DNA from 2 places in the Flexivirga sp. YIM B11880 genome. Region 2 is predicted to be linked to the other one. Evidence: predicted binding sites of a transcription regulator. Region 2 holds the regulator's gene; the other holds the start of a gene.
What was found. The regulator HspR, encoded in region 2, represses chaperone genes until heat shock. The targets are predictions, from matches to a motif close to AAGTTGAGTCNNNNNGACTCAACTT.
Positions count from the first base shown of each region.

Region 1: a site for HspR is predicted at 3,265-3,289, ahead of lon (endopeptidase La). Genes of this name have one in related genera too.

Region 1 is NZ_JBMAMH010000001.1:116,992-123,437, reverse strand. It holds gene ACN8HC_RS00570 (hypothetical protein) at 1-767, shown strand, start outside; gene lon (endopeptidase La) at 820-3,192, opposite strand; gene ACN8HC_RS00560 (GNAT family N-acetyltransferase) at 3,329-3,967, opposite strand; gene ACN8HC_RS00555 (HNH endonuclease signature motif containing protein) at 4,125-5,903, shown strand; gene ACN8HC_RS00550 (sigma-70 family RNA polymerase sigma factor) at 5,917-6,446, opposite strand, start outside.
Region 2 is NZ_JBMAMH010000001.1:264,829-271,274, reverse strand. It holds gene dnaK (molecular chaperone DnaK) at 1-340, shown strand, start outside; gene ACN8HC_RS01290 (nucleotide exchange factor GrpE) at 337-972, shown strand; gene ACN8HC_RS01285 (DnaJ C-terminal domain-containing protein) at 1,057-2,061, shown strand; gene ACN8HC_RS01280 (heat shock protein transcriptional repressor HspR) at 2,061-2,510, shown strand; gene ACN8HC_RS01275 (hypothetical protein) at 2,536-2,802, shown strand; gene ACN8HC_RS01270 (GNAT family N-acetyltransferase) at 2,864-3,868, shown strand; gene ACN8HC_RS01265 (LysR family transcriptional regulator) at 3,876-4,769, opposite strand; gene ACN8HC_RS01260 (hypothetical protein) at 4,851-5,006, shown strand; gene clpB (ATP-dependent chaperone ClpB) at 5,263-6,446, shown strand, end outside.

The DNA of each region.
Region 1 (6,446 bases), 150 kb from region 2:
CGGTGTCGGTCGGGATGGCAACGGTCCGGGACGGCTGGCAGCGGTCGATCAGCTCGTACTACTACACGCCGGCCGGGCCGGTCTTCATCGCGGTGCTGGCCAGTGTCGGAGTATGCCTGGTCGCCTTGCACGGCTTCACCGAGGCCGAGAACGTGTGCCTGGACCTTGCCGGCATCAGCGCGCCGATGGTCGCGTTCGTGCCGCACCCCGAGCCCGGGTATCCGCCGGACCTCCCGGCGATCACCAACAACGCGGTGACGTTTCTCGCTGTCCTCGCCGTCGGCTATGTGGCGGTGCTCTTCCTCGTATGGCGGCGGCTGCGCCGTGGTGGCCGGCTCACCGTCTGGAGCACGGTAGGGCTGGTGTCGGTGGCGCTTGCCTGGCTGGTCGGAGTCCTGTGGCTGTCGGTGAGCCGGGCGACGTTCGTGGAGCACGCGCACACGCTGGCCGCGGTGTTCACCTTCGTGCCGTTCGTCGGTGTCGTCGTGCTCAACACGGACTGGGGCGTCCGGGTGCTCGCCGGTGATGCGAAGCGAAGCAGGACGCGCTTCGACACCGCGTACTGGGTGCTGCTCGCCGTCATGGTGGGTCTCGCAGTGGTGTTCGGGGTCGTGCACGCGTGGAAGTTCTCGGTGCTCTTCGTCGAGACGGGGATGCTGGTGTGCTTCGCGGCGTTCTGGATCCTGCAGACGATCGACCTGTGGGACCCGGTTCGCGACGCGGCAACGAGTGTGTCGGCAGGTTCAGCGCCGCAGGTCGGGTCCTGACGGATGACCGCGAGCGTCCGGGCAAGGGCCAAGCCCCTGCCCGGACGATCGATCAGGCGGCGCCGTGGGCGCGGGCCGCAGACGCGTCCTCGAACGCCAGGCTGAGGATCTCTGCGACATCGCTGACGGGTCGTATGTCGAGAGCGTCCTTCACCTCGACCGGCACGTCATCCAGGTCGGGTTCGTTGCGCCGCGGAATGAACACCGTTGTCAGGCCGGCCCGTTGAGCGGCGAGCAGCTTCTGCTTGACACCACCGATCGGCAGCACGCGACCGTTCAGGGTGACCTCGCCCGTCATACCGACATCGCTGCGGACCGGGCGGCCGGTCGCCAGTGAGGCCAGCGCGGTCACCATGGTGACACCGGCGGACGGCCCGTCCTTCGGTGTCGCGCCCGCCGGCACGTGCAGGTGGATCGGCCCGGCGAGCGATGCCGCCTCCACGCCGTGCTCGGTGCCGTGTGCTCGCAGGTAGGACAGGGCGATCTGCGCGGATTCCTTCATCACGTCGCCCAGTTGACCGGTGAGCGTCAGCCGAGGGTCGGCCGCCGATTCGCCGTCCGTAGAAGCGGATTGCAGCCTCGGCACCATGGGCTTGGCCGCCTCGATGAAGAGAACGTCCCCGCCCATGCCGGTCACCGCCAGGCCGGTGGCAACACCGGGCACCGCCGTGCGCTCGGGTGACTCCGGCGTGAAGCGGGGCCGGCCAAGGTAGTCCTTGAGGTCGTCGACCGTCACCCGGACGGGTGCTTCCGCCTTGTCCATGGCGAGGTTGGTGGCGACCTTGCGCAGGACCTTGCCGATCAACCGCTCCATCTGCCGAACGCCGGCCTCGCGGGTGTAATCGCCTGCCATCTCACGCAGTGCGGCCTCGTCGACCGTGACGTCGTCGGTCGTCAGCGCCGCGCGTTCCAGCTGCCGGGGCAGCAGGTGCGTCGACGCGATGGCCACCTTGTCGTCGTCGGTGTAGCCGTCGAGGGCGACCAGCTCCATGCGGTCCAGCAGCGCGCTCGGGATGGTCTCGAGCGTGTTGGCGGTCGCGATGAAGACGACGTCGGACAGGTCCAGGTCGAGCTCGAGGTAGTGGTCGCGGAACGTGTGGTTCTGCGCCGGGTCGAGCACCTCGAGCAGCGCTGCCGCCGGGTCACCCCGGAAGTCGGAACCGACCTTGTCGATCTCGTCGAGCAGGACGACCGGGTTCATCGAGCCGGCCTCCTTGATCGCACGGACGATGCGACCGGGAAGCGCCCCGACATACGTGCGGCGGTGACCGCGGATCTCGGCCTCGTCGCGCACACCGCCGAGGGCCACGCGCACGAACGACCGGTCGAGCGCGCGTGCGACGCTCTCGCCCAGCGACGTCTTGCCGACACCGGGCGGGCCGACGAGCGCGAGCACCGCGCCCGAGCCACGACCGCCGACGACTTCCAGGCCACGCTCGGCGCGACGACCGCGGACGGCGAGGTATTCGACGATGCGGTCCTTGACGTCCTCCAGCCCGTGGTGGTCGGCGTCGAGCACCTCGCGGGCGGCGGTGATGTCCGTGCGGTCGGATGTCTTGTACTTCCAAGGCAACTCGAGCACGGTGTCGAGCCAGGTGCGGATCCAGCCGCCTTCCGGGCTCTGCTCGCTGGAGCGCTCCAGCTTGCCGACCTCCCGCAGGGCGGCCTCCCGGACGTCGTCCGGCAGGTCGGCCGCTTCGACACGTGTGCGGTAGTCGTCGGCGCCCTCCGGCTCGTTCTCGCCGAGCTCCTTGCGGATGGCCTCGAGTTGCTGACGCAGCAGGAACTCGCGCTGGTGCTTGTCCATGCCTTCGCGGACGTCGGTGGCGATCTTGTCGGATACCTCTTGCTCGGCGAGGTGGTCGCCGGTCCACGTGATCAGGACCTCGAGCCGCTTGTCGACGTCGGTCTCCTCGAGCAGCTGCACCCGCTGCTGCGGCGAGAGGTATGACGCCCACCCGGCCAGGTCGGCCAGCGCGTGCGGATCGGTGGTGGACTCGACGTGGTCGATGACCTGCCACGCGTTGCGGCGCTTCAGGGTCGCGACGACGAGTCGCTTGTAGTCCGTGGCGAGCTCGCGGGTGCGCTCGGTCGGCTCCGAGGGCGCCAGCACCTCGGCTTCGACCCAGAGCGCGGCCCCGGGGCCGGCGACACCGCGGCCGATGCGCGCACGGTCAGTGGCGCGCAGAACGGCAGCCGGCCCGCCGTTGGGCATCCGGCCGACCTGCTCGATGGTGGCGACGGCGCCGACTGTCGGGTAGTTGTCGTCGACACGCGGCGCGAGCAGCAGTTGCTCGCCACCGGCAGCCCGAGCCGCGTCGACGGCCGCGCGGGCCTCGTCGTCGAGCTCGATGGGCAGCGTCATGCCGGGCAGGGCCACCTGGTCGTGCAGAAAGAGCACGGGCAGCTCGAAGGATTGAGTCATTGCTCTCCTGAGTCTTGGGCGGCGCTGACGGGTCGGGCGGTCCCACCGCCATACCCCTTCATGCCGCAACGAAAGTTGAGTCTTATTGGCTCAAGGATGCGGAGGCGCGTTTTGTTCCCGGTGTGAGGGCACCTCGTCAGGCCGGGTCGAAGAACGGGCGGCAGGCGTCGAAGCCGTGAACCTCGATCTCCGGCGTGCTGCCGCGCGCTGCCCATTCGTCGCGGGTGAGCACGAGGTGCTGCAACTCGACGATGCCGTGCCCGGTGTCGTGCGACCTGACCTTCGTGTCCCGGTAACCGAGATGCCGGCTCACTCCCAGAGACGCGCGGTTGGTCCGGAGGGCGGAGGTGATAGCGCGTTCGGCATGCAGGTGCTCGAAGGCGAATCCCAGCACCGATGCACGGGCCTGGATGCCGAATCCGCTGCCACGGAACGGTTTCGCGATCCAGGATGCCGTGTCGACGGTGCGTTCGGCTGTGAACTCGGTCCCTTCGAGGGTCTGCACCCCGATGAGGTCGCTGTCGCGCCATACCGCGAAGTCCAGCGCCCACTCGTCGACCGACCAGCAGCCACGGTGCCGCCAGATGCTCTGCAGGAGCCGGCGTTGGCGGTCCACGGCCATCGGGATGCCGGGCACGGCTGGGTAGCGCGGATCGAGATCGAAGTCGTCCGGAAAAACACGGACCAGAGCGGGCAGGTCGACGTCTCGCACGGGGCGCAGTACAAGCTCCCGAGTGGTGATGGTGAGTGCGTCGAACGGCCAGGGCGGCGTCATGACGACACTCTGTCAGAGATGGTGATGTCGGTAGGGTCGTATAGGCTCTGCAGTGGGGTGGTGTGACGTCTCGAAGTCGGCGAAAACTGCTCAGTGGCAACGTAATTGACCGCATTTACACCTTGTATTCAGAGTCGAACGTAAGTATCATGACAACATGTCGAAGCAGCCGTTCTTGGTCGCCGGTGAGGTCATTGCCGACGCGTCCGTCGTCGCGCTGCTGGCCACCGCGCACGCCCTTGCGCGTGAGGCGGCCGCCAAGTCGAGGGCCGGCACGACGAACGTGTCTCGCGAGCAGCTGATCGACCAGGTCGTCGCCTGCCAGCAGGTGCAAAACTCCGTCTGGGCGGCGCAATCGGTCCGGCTCGCCCAGGTGGCTGCCATCGAGGAGGTCGTATCGCCGGGTGCGCCGCCTCGTGAAGTCCGCCACGCCATCGGCAGCTACGCCGACGAGTGGACGCCGCAGGAGCTCGCGACCCGACTCGGTTGGTCCGACCGTCAGGCGACCGACCGCCTGACTGAAGCAGTCGATGTGATCCGCTACGCGCCGTCGATGTTCGACCTCACGCAGTGCGGCTCACTGGACCCGCGCAAACTCACCGGCGTCACCGACACGCTGTGCGGTTCGGACAGGAAGGCCGCCCGCAAGATCGAGGCCGAGCTGCTCACGGCGATCGGTGACGCGTGCGTGAACGACAGCGATGAGCCAGTTCCATTGACGGCGACCAAACTGGTACGACGCGCGCGGCGGCTGCTCGCCGCCGCATCACCCGCCGATGCGGAGGAGGCGGCCGCCGCTTGCAGGGCACAGGCGAAGCAGGTGCGGGCCTTCCCGCACCACGAGCCCGGGTTGAGCGTGTTCCGTGCGGTCCTGCCCACCGAGGACGCGATGCGGGTCATGGCCGGCGTCAACGAGTTGGCGCGTCACCTGCACAAGGACACGACCACCGGCAAGTCTCTCGACGAATGCCGCGTCGACGCGTTCGTCGACCTGCTACTCGGCAATATCTCGGTCAGCACCACCTGCGTGGTCCAGCTCCCGTTGGTCTCGACTTTCGGTGAGCCCGGCTCTGGGGCAGCCGCCGGGACGCCTCGTCAAGGCAGCGACGTCGCGCCGTGGCGCTTCGGTCGGCTGGCCGACATCACCGAGCACAGCAGAGCGTTCCGCAGTCCGACGACTCGGCTGTCCTGCGACTCCGATCGACCCGCGGCGCCGTCGTTCGTTGAGCCCCAGCTGGAGCAATGGCTCGCGCTGGCTGTGTCCGAAGGCATGGACATGCTGACCACCCTCGACACCCCCACATCCCAAGTCATCGTGCGCACCCCGTGCGACGCGGCGACCCTGATCCGGAGCAAGCTGGGCACGCGATGTGCTCCGCGAATCGAGGTGGACCTCCACCCGCCGGCCTCGACAAGTTCGCAACGCTGGGACCCCGGACCGATCACCACGTCAACCAAGCGGCGACGCGGGCGGTCTCGACCGACTGGTTCCGAGACCGCGTCGCCGACCCAGGTTTACCGCATCGGCGACGTGGTCGTCGAAGGATTGGGCGTCATACCCGCTGCCGTGCTGACCGAGTTGTGCCAAACGCTCGGCGTCGGCCTGACTCGAGCCTTGGTGGACCCGGCGACCGGGACCACCGTCGAGACGGCCGATGTCACTTACCGGCCCGGCGCTCGCCTCCGGCGATTCGTCATGGCTCGCGACCAGCATTGTCGCTTCCCCGGTTGCACCCGGCCGGCGCGGCTCGACGACATCGATCACGTCGATCGCTGGCCGGACGGACCGACCGCCGCGTCGAACCTGCAATGTCTCTGCCGGCATCACCATCGGGCCAAACACGAAGGGGGCTGGACCGTTTCGATGACAGCCGACGGCGTGTGCACCTGGACCAGCCCCTCCGCCCGCACCTACCTGACCTGGCCCGGCGACTGACACCCGCCACGGGTCACGCGGCGCCGAGCACCTCGATCTCCATTCCGGCGATCGTGTCCTGGTCGGCGCACACGTCGATCCGCACGATGCGCCCGCCTTGCACCCGAGCCGCGATCACGGACAGGACGCGGCCACCGGGCGCGAACACCGCACCGACCACGCCGTCGATGATCGCCAGCGAAGCCTGGCGTGCCCGTCCTTGAAAGGCCGCCGCGATCGCCTCGGCGCCCCGCAGCCGGTGGTCGATCTCCGGAGCGCCGCCTCCGGCCAGCGCGGCCGCAGCGACCGCGACTCGGTCGGCCCGCAGCTCGATGTCGGGGTCGAGGACCTCCAGCAGCCCGGCGAGGTCACCCGCGCGCGACGCACGGAGAAACGCCGACACGGCGGTCCGTTGCTCCGCCCGGGCGCTCGGCAGGTCCGCGGTGCGCAGCCGGCGGCGTGCCCGCGATGCCAGCTGGCGCGTCGCCTCCGGCGACCGCTCGATGACCGCCGCGATCTGGTCGAACGGCACCTCGAAGAGATCGTGCAGCACGAAGCACAGGC
Region 2 (6,446 bases):
GCAGCTGGTCTACTCCACCGAGAAGTTCCTCGCCGACAACGGTGACAAGGTGCCGGCCGACTCCAAGGCCGAGGTCGAGACGGCCGTCAGCGAGCTCAAGGACGCGCTGAAGGACGAAAACACCTCTGCCGAGGACATCTCCGCCAAGACCAGCAAGGTCAACGACGCCTCCCAGAAGATGGGTGCTGCGCTGTATGCCGCCCAGCAGCAGTCCGGTGGCGACGCCGCCGGTGCGGGCGCCGGGACCGAGAGCACCGGGGACGCGTCGTCCGCCTCGTCGAGCAACGACGATGACGTGGTGGACGCCGAGGTCGTCGACGACGAGGGTGAAGGAAAGTGACAGAGCCCACCAAGGGCCAGCAGTCGGGCTCCGGTTCGCCGGAGCCCGGCCGGCGGCCGGAGGACGAGGAGCAGTCCGGCCCGATCATCCGCGACAAGCGCCGGATCGACGAAAACGGTGACGTGCGAGCTGGTTCCGAGCAGTCGCCGGACACTGCGGCGCGCCCGGATGCCGGTGCTCCGACCGACACGGATGAGCACCCGGACACGGTTCTCGCCGCCGAGCGGCTGGCGGATCTGCAGCGGGTGCAGGCCGAATACGTCAATTACAAGAAGCGCATCGAGCGCGACCGGGAAGCCCAGCGAGACGCCAACACGGCGCGCGTGCTGGAGTCGCTCCTGCCGGTGCTGGACGACATCTACCTGGCGCGTGAGCACGGCGACTTGGAGGGGACACCCTTCGAGAAGATCGCCGACAAGCTGCAAGCCACGCTCAGCAAGCTGGGGTTGACCGAGTTCGGCGCAGTCGGTGAGCCTTTCGACCCGATGCACCACGAGGCCTTGATGCACATCGAGGCCGAGGTGCCGGAGGGCGCGGAGGGCACCACCATCGTGCAGGTCATGCAGCCGGGTTACCGGCTCGGTGACCGCATGGTCCGTCCCGCACGCGTCGCGGTCGCGGACCCGTCCTGATGCAGGCCGCGTCGTTGATCGAGTGGGGACGCCGGCAACGGACACCCCACTCGATCAACGACCTGCAACTTCAAGGAGTGATGAATGGCTAGTCAGGACTGGCTCGAGAAGGACTTCTACAAGATCCTCGGCGTCCCCCAGGACGCGAGCGAGGACGACATCAAGAAGGCCTATCGCAGGCTCGCCCGCAAATGGCACCCGGACCAGAACCCCGGGGACACGGCGGCGGAGCAGAAATTCAAGGACATCGGCGAAGCCAACTCGGTGCTGTCGGACCCGGCGAAACGCCAGGAGTACGACCAGCTTCGGCAGATGGTCGGCGGTGGCGCCCGCTTCACCGCGGGTGGACCGGGACGCGGTGCCGGCGGCTTCGAGGACCTCTTCGGCTCGATGTTCGGCGGTGGCGGCGGTCAGAACGTCCGCTTCTCCACCGGTGGCGGCGGCGAGCAGATCAACCTCGACGACATCCTCGGTCACTTCGGCGGTGCCGGCGGCTACGGCTCGCCATACGGCGGTTATCAGGCCGGTCCACGCAAGGGTGCCGATCTCGAGGCGCGGACCACGCTGAGCTTTCGCGACGCCGTGACCGGTGAGACGGTGTCGCTGCAGGCCGCGGACGGCCAGACGATCAAGACCCGCATCCCGGCCGGGGTGAGGGACGGTCAGACGATCCGGTTGCGCGGCAAGGGTCAGCCGAGCCCGAACGGCGGGCAGCCGGGCGACCTGCTGCTGCACGTCACGGTTCAGCCGCACCCCGTCTTCCACCGCGACGGCAACAACCTGACCATCGACCTGCCCATCACGTTCGCCGAAGCTGCCTTGGGCGCAACGGTTTCCGTGCCGACGTTGAGTGGTAGATCCGTGAAGGTCAAGATCAAGCCGGGCACGCCGTCCGGACGGAAGTTGCGCGTCAAGGGCGAGGGCATCAAGGGCAAGAACGGCACGGGTGACCTCATCGTCACCGTCCAGGTCATCGTGCCGCAGAGGCTCGACGACGACGCCAAGAAGGCCGTCGAGACACTCGCCGCGCAGGACCGGAACAGCGGCGTCGACCCGCGCGCCCAGCTGACCGCGCAGGCCGCGCTCTGATGGTCCGCTCGTCGTGGCGAGGTGACACGCCACCGCCGGAGGACGCGCCGATCTATGCCATCTCGGCCGCGGCGCAGCTTGCCGGCATCCACGCGCAGACCTTGCGCCAGTACGACCGATTGGGCCTCGTCACGCCGTCCCGCACGCGGGGCGGCGGCCGACGCTACTCGGTGCGTGACCTGAAGGTTCTCGCCGAGGTGCAGCGCCTCTCCCAGGAGGAGGGTGTGTCACTCGCCGGCGTCCGGCGCATCCTCGAGCTCGAGGATCAGGTCGATGCGCTGCGCTCCCGGGTTCGTGAGCTCTCCGACGAGCTGCAGCAGGAGCGCGACAAGGCCGTGCGCCGAGTCTTCGCCGCAGGACCCGACGGGCAGATCACCGCGCTCCGCCCGGGGGAGCGGGTACAGCCGGTTCGGAACGAACGTGCCCTCGTCGTATGGCGCAAGCGTTGAGCAACGCCTCGCTAGGTTGGTGCCCGTGATCGAATACCTCATGGTGTTCGCCGACCGGGAGGCTGCGGAGGACGTGGCGGACCAGCTTCTGGACGACGGCGAATTTGCTTCCGTCCGCGTCGTTTCGGAGGCACTTGCCGGAGAGGACGACGCAGAGGACGTCGACTGGGTGGTCCATGTGGTGCTCGAATCCGACGGTGTGGAGAACGCCCGGACCCTCGCCGATCGCTTCACCGACCTGGCCGAAGAACACGGTGGCTGGCTGGACGAGGACTGGTCCAGCGAGGAGTGACCGGCGGCGTCGGCCGAAAATCGGGTCGCACCCCTGGCGGCTGCTGCCTAGCGTTGACGGCGTGATCCGACAGATCGATCCGGCTGACGACGATGTGATGCGTCAGGTGTATGACGTGGGGGTTGCGGCCAAAAGCGTTGACCGTCCATGGTTTTCGCCGTCGACATACGTCTCCTGGGTGGTCGGGATGCGCAATCCTGAGCCGGAGGAGCCGCGAGAGCTCTATGGATGTTTCGATGCGGAGGGCCGCCTGACCGCAACCAGCCTGCTGTTCGTGCCGGCCGAGGACAATCGGGAGAAGGTCTACGCCGCTGTCGATGTCTCGCCCGAGCACCGGCGGCGTGGGTTCGGCACCGAGCTGGTGCAGCACGCGGTCGAGCGGGCCCGGAAGCTCGGCAGAACAACACTCTTCATCGAGACCCTCGCCCCCGCCTGGTGTCGTGAGGAACACGGTTATGCGCGCTTCGCGCGCTTGATGCGGTTCACCCCTGCCTGGGATGAAGTCGCACGACACCTTCGCCTGCCGGTGCCGGGCGATCGGCTTGCGACGCTCGCTGACATGGCGGCCGCACATCACGCCGGTTACCGCATCGAGACCTTCGCGGACGGCGTCCCGGACGAGTTGCTGCCTGGACTGGCCGATTTGATGAGTCTGCTCGCGGTCGACGCGCCTTCTGGCGATGTCGATTTCGAGCCCGAGAAGGTCACCCCGGAGCGGCTCGTGCACATGTATGCCCGCCACGTCGAGCAAGGTCAAAATCTACTCACCGCCCTTGCCATTCACGAAGCAACGGGAACGGTCGTCGCTCATTCAGATCTCGAGGTCGACGCGTCGCCGTCGGTCGCCCAGCTCGGCACGTACGTCCATCGGGAGCACCGTGGCCATCGCCTGGGGATGGCGGTGAAAGTCGCGAACCTGCAGCGCTTGCAAGGAGATTTCCCTGGTCGCGGTTTCGTGCGCACCTTCAATGAGGAGAACAACCAGCACATGGCCTCCATCAACGTCGACCTCGGCTTCGAGGTGGTCGAGACGATGACCGAGTGGACGATCGACGTCCGCAGCTAGCGCCCGTTCAGCCGTCCGTGGCAATTTCGTGCAGCAGTTCCAGTGCACGCCGGCTGACCGGGCTCCCGGCGGCCGCGTCACGCACGTGCACCGCGATGCCCCGACGGACCTCCGGATCGGTCAGCGGTATGGCGCACGCGCGCCGCGGAAGTGCCCCGAGGGTGAGCCGTGGTGTCAAGGTGAGACCGATGCCGGCCGCGACGAGCGCGAAACTGGTGTGGTGGTCCTGACACTGAGCGACCACCCGCGGCGTGATGCCGGCCTTGTCGAGCGCGCGCCGCAGGATCCGGCCGCAGGTCTGGTCCTCGTTGCTGTCGTCGACCCACGGCTGATCGGCCAGGTCGCTCATCGACAGCTGCGCCCGGCCGGCGAGCGGGTGATCCGCTGGGAGCACGGCGACATACGGCTCGGTCATCAATTCGTGCCGCCGGTAGCCCTTGAGGACCGGCGGCCGCTCGGTGAGGTCCTCGGTACGGATGTCCAGGTCGCACTCGGCGCGGCTCGCTTCGGTGAGTTCGTTGAGGTCGACCGTGATCAGCACATCGGCGAACTCCCGTTGCAGCTTGGCGACCAATTGCGGCACCCACTCCTCCCCGGCAGAAGAGAAGCACGCGATGGAGAGGCTGCCGGTGCGGCCGTTGCGCAGATCGGTCACCACGTTGTCGAGCCGGGCGATGGCGCCCATCGCGTCGTCGCTCTGGTCCGCCAGCAACCGGCCGACGGGGGTCGGCGCAATGCCACGGCCGGCCCGCTCGAAGAGCGTCAAGCCGGTCTCACGCTGCAGCTGATTGATGTGCTGGCTGACGGCGGACGGCGTGTAGCCAAGATTGGCTGCGGCGGCCTGCACCGAGCCACTCGCGACGACGGACCGGAAGACGCGGAGGCGGTGGATGTCGAGCACTCGCCAACCATACAGTGAAGCTTACGACTTGTGAAGAAAGCATCGCTTGTGCTGCATAGTTCGAGATCGCACAATGGATGCATGAACACAACGCACGCACTCGACAACACCCACCGCGGCGGCCGGGGCCGGGCACCGCTCGGCTTCTCCGGCAAGGTCCGGGCCTTCTTCCGCGAGCAGCAGGACGCGCAGGAGCTGCTCCTCGAGAAGCAGGCCCCGTGGCTCCGTCGCCGCTGACCCGCCGGCCGCCGACACCTTCCACAGGCGCCCCTTGACCCACGCCGAGTCGAGGGGCGTCGTCATGGGATGGCCAGGACAAAGTTGAGCGGAATAGACTCAAGTTTGCCCTGGTTGTACTCAGTGAGAGCTGTGCCGGACCGGTCGCCTCTTGCCCGCTCGAAGTCGACGCGCCAGGGTTGACGGAGAGTCGCGACGGCGGACCGCGTCCGGCATACGACCTGACTGACCACCCTGACGAAGGAGACCGACTGACGTGGATCTGCAGCTGACGACCAAGGCGCAAGAAGCCGTTTCGAATGCCGTCCAACTGGCGACCCGATCGGGCAACCCGCAAGTGGAGCCCGCCCATCTACTGCTCGCGCTGAGCGAGCAGACCGACACGACCACCGGGCCACTGCTGGAGGCCGTCGGCACCACGACCCAGGCGGTGCGCGCCACCGCTGAGCAGGCTGTTCGAGCGCTGCCGGCCGCGCAGGGCGCGTCCGTCGCGCAGCCGACCATGTCGCGCACGTTCGCCAACGTGCTGGAGCAGGCGCGACAGGTCATGGAGTCGATGGGCGACACCTTCGTCTCCACTGATCACCTCCTGGTGGCGCTGGCGCAGACCGGCCAATTCGGCCTGAACGCAGAGGCTCTGGTGGCCGCGATCCCGCAGACGCGGGGCGGTCGCAAGGTGACCGGCCCCGAGCCGGAGGGCAGCTTCGACGCGCTCGAGAAGTACGGCACCGACCTCACCGCGGCGGCCCGCGAGGGCAAGCTCGACCCGGTCATCGGCCGCGACTCCGAGATCCGCCGCGTGGTCCAGGTGCTGTCGCGGCGCACCAAGAACAACCCGGTGCTGATCGGTGAGCCCGGCGTCGGCAAGACCGCCGTCGTGGAGGGCCTTGCGCAACGCATCGTCGCCGGCGACGTGCCGGAGTCGTTGCGGGACAAGCGATTGATCTCGCTCGACCTGGCTGCCATGGTCGCCGGCGCAAAATACCGTGGTGAGTTCGAGGAGCGGCTGAAGGCCGTGCTGGAGGAGATCAAGGGCTCCGACGGCGAGGTCATCACCTTCATCGACGAGCTGCACACGGTCGTGGGCGCGGGCGCCGGTGGGGACTCCTCGATGGATGCCGGCAACATGCTCAAGCCGATGCTGGCCCGTGGCGAGTTGCGGCTGGTCGGCGCCACGACGCTCGACGAATACCGTGAGCACATCGAGAAGGACCCGGCGCTGGAGCGCCGCTTCCAGCAGGTGTATGTCGGGGAGCCGTCCGTCGAGGACACCATCGCGATCCTGCGCGGCCTCAAGGAGCGCTACGAAGCCCACCACAAGGTGGCCATCTCCGACGCCGCACTCGTCGCGGCCGCCTCCCTGTCCGACCGTTACATCACCGCCCGGCAGCTGCCCGACAAGGCGATCGACCTGATCGACGAAGCCGCCTCCCGGCTGCG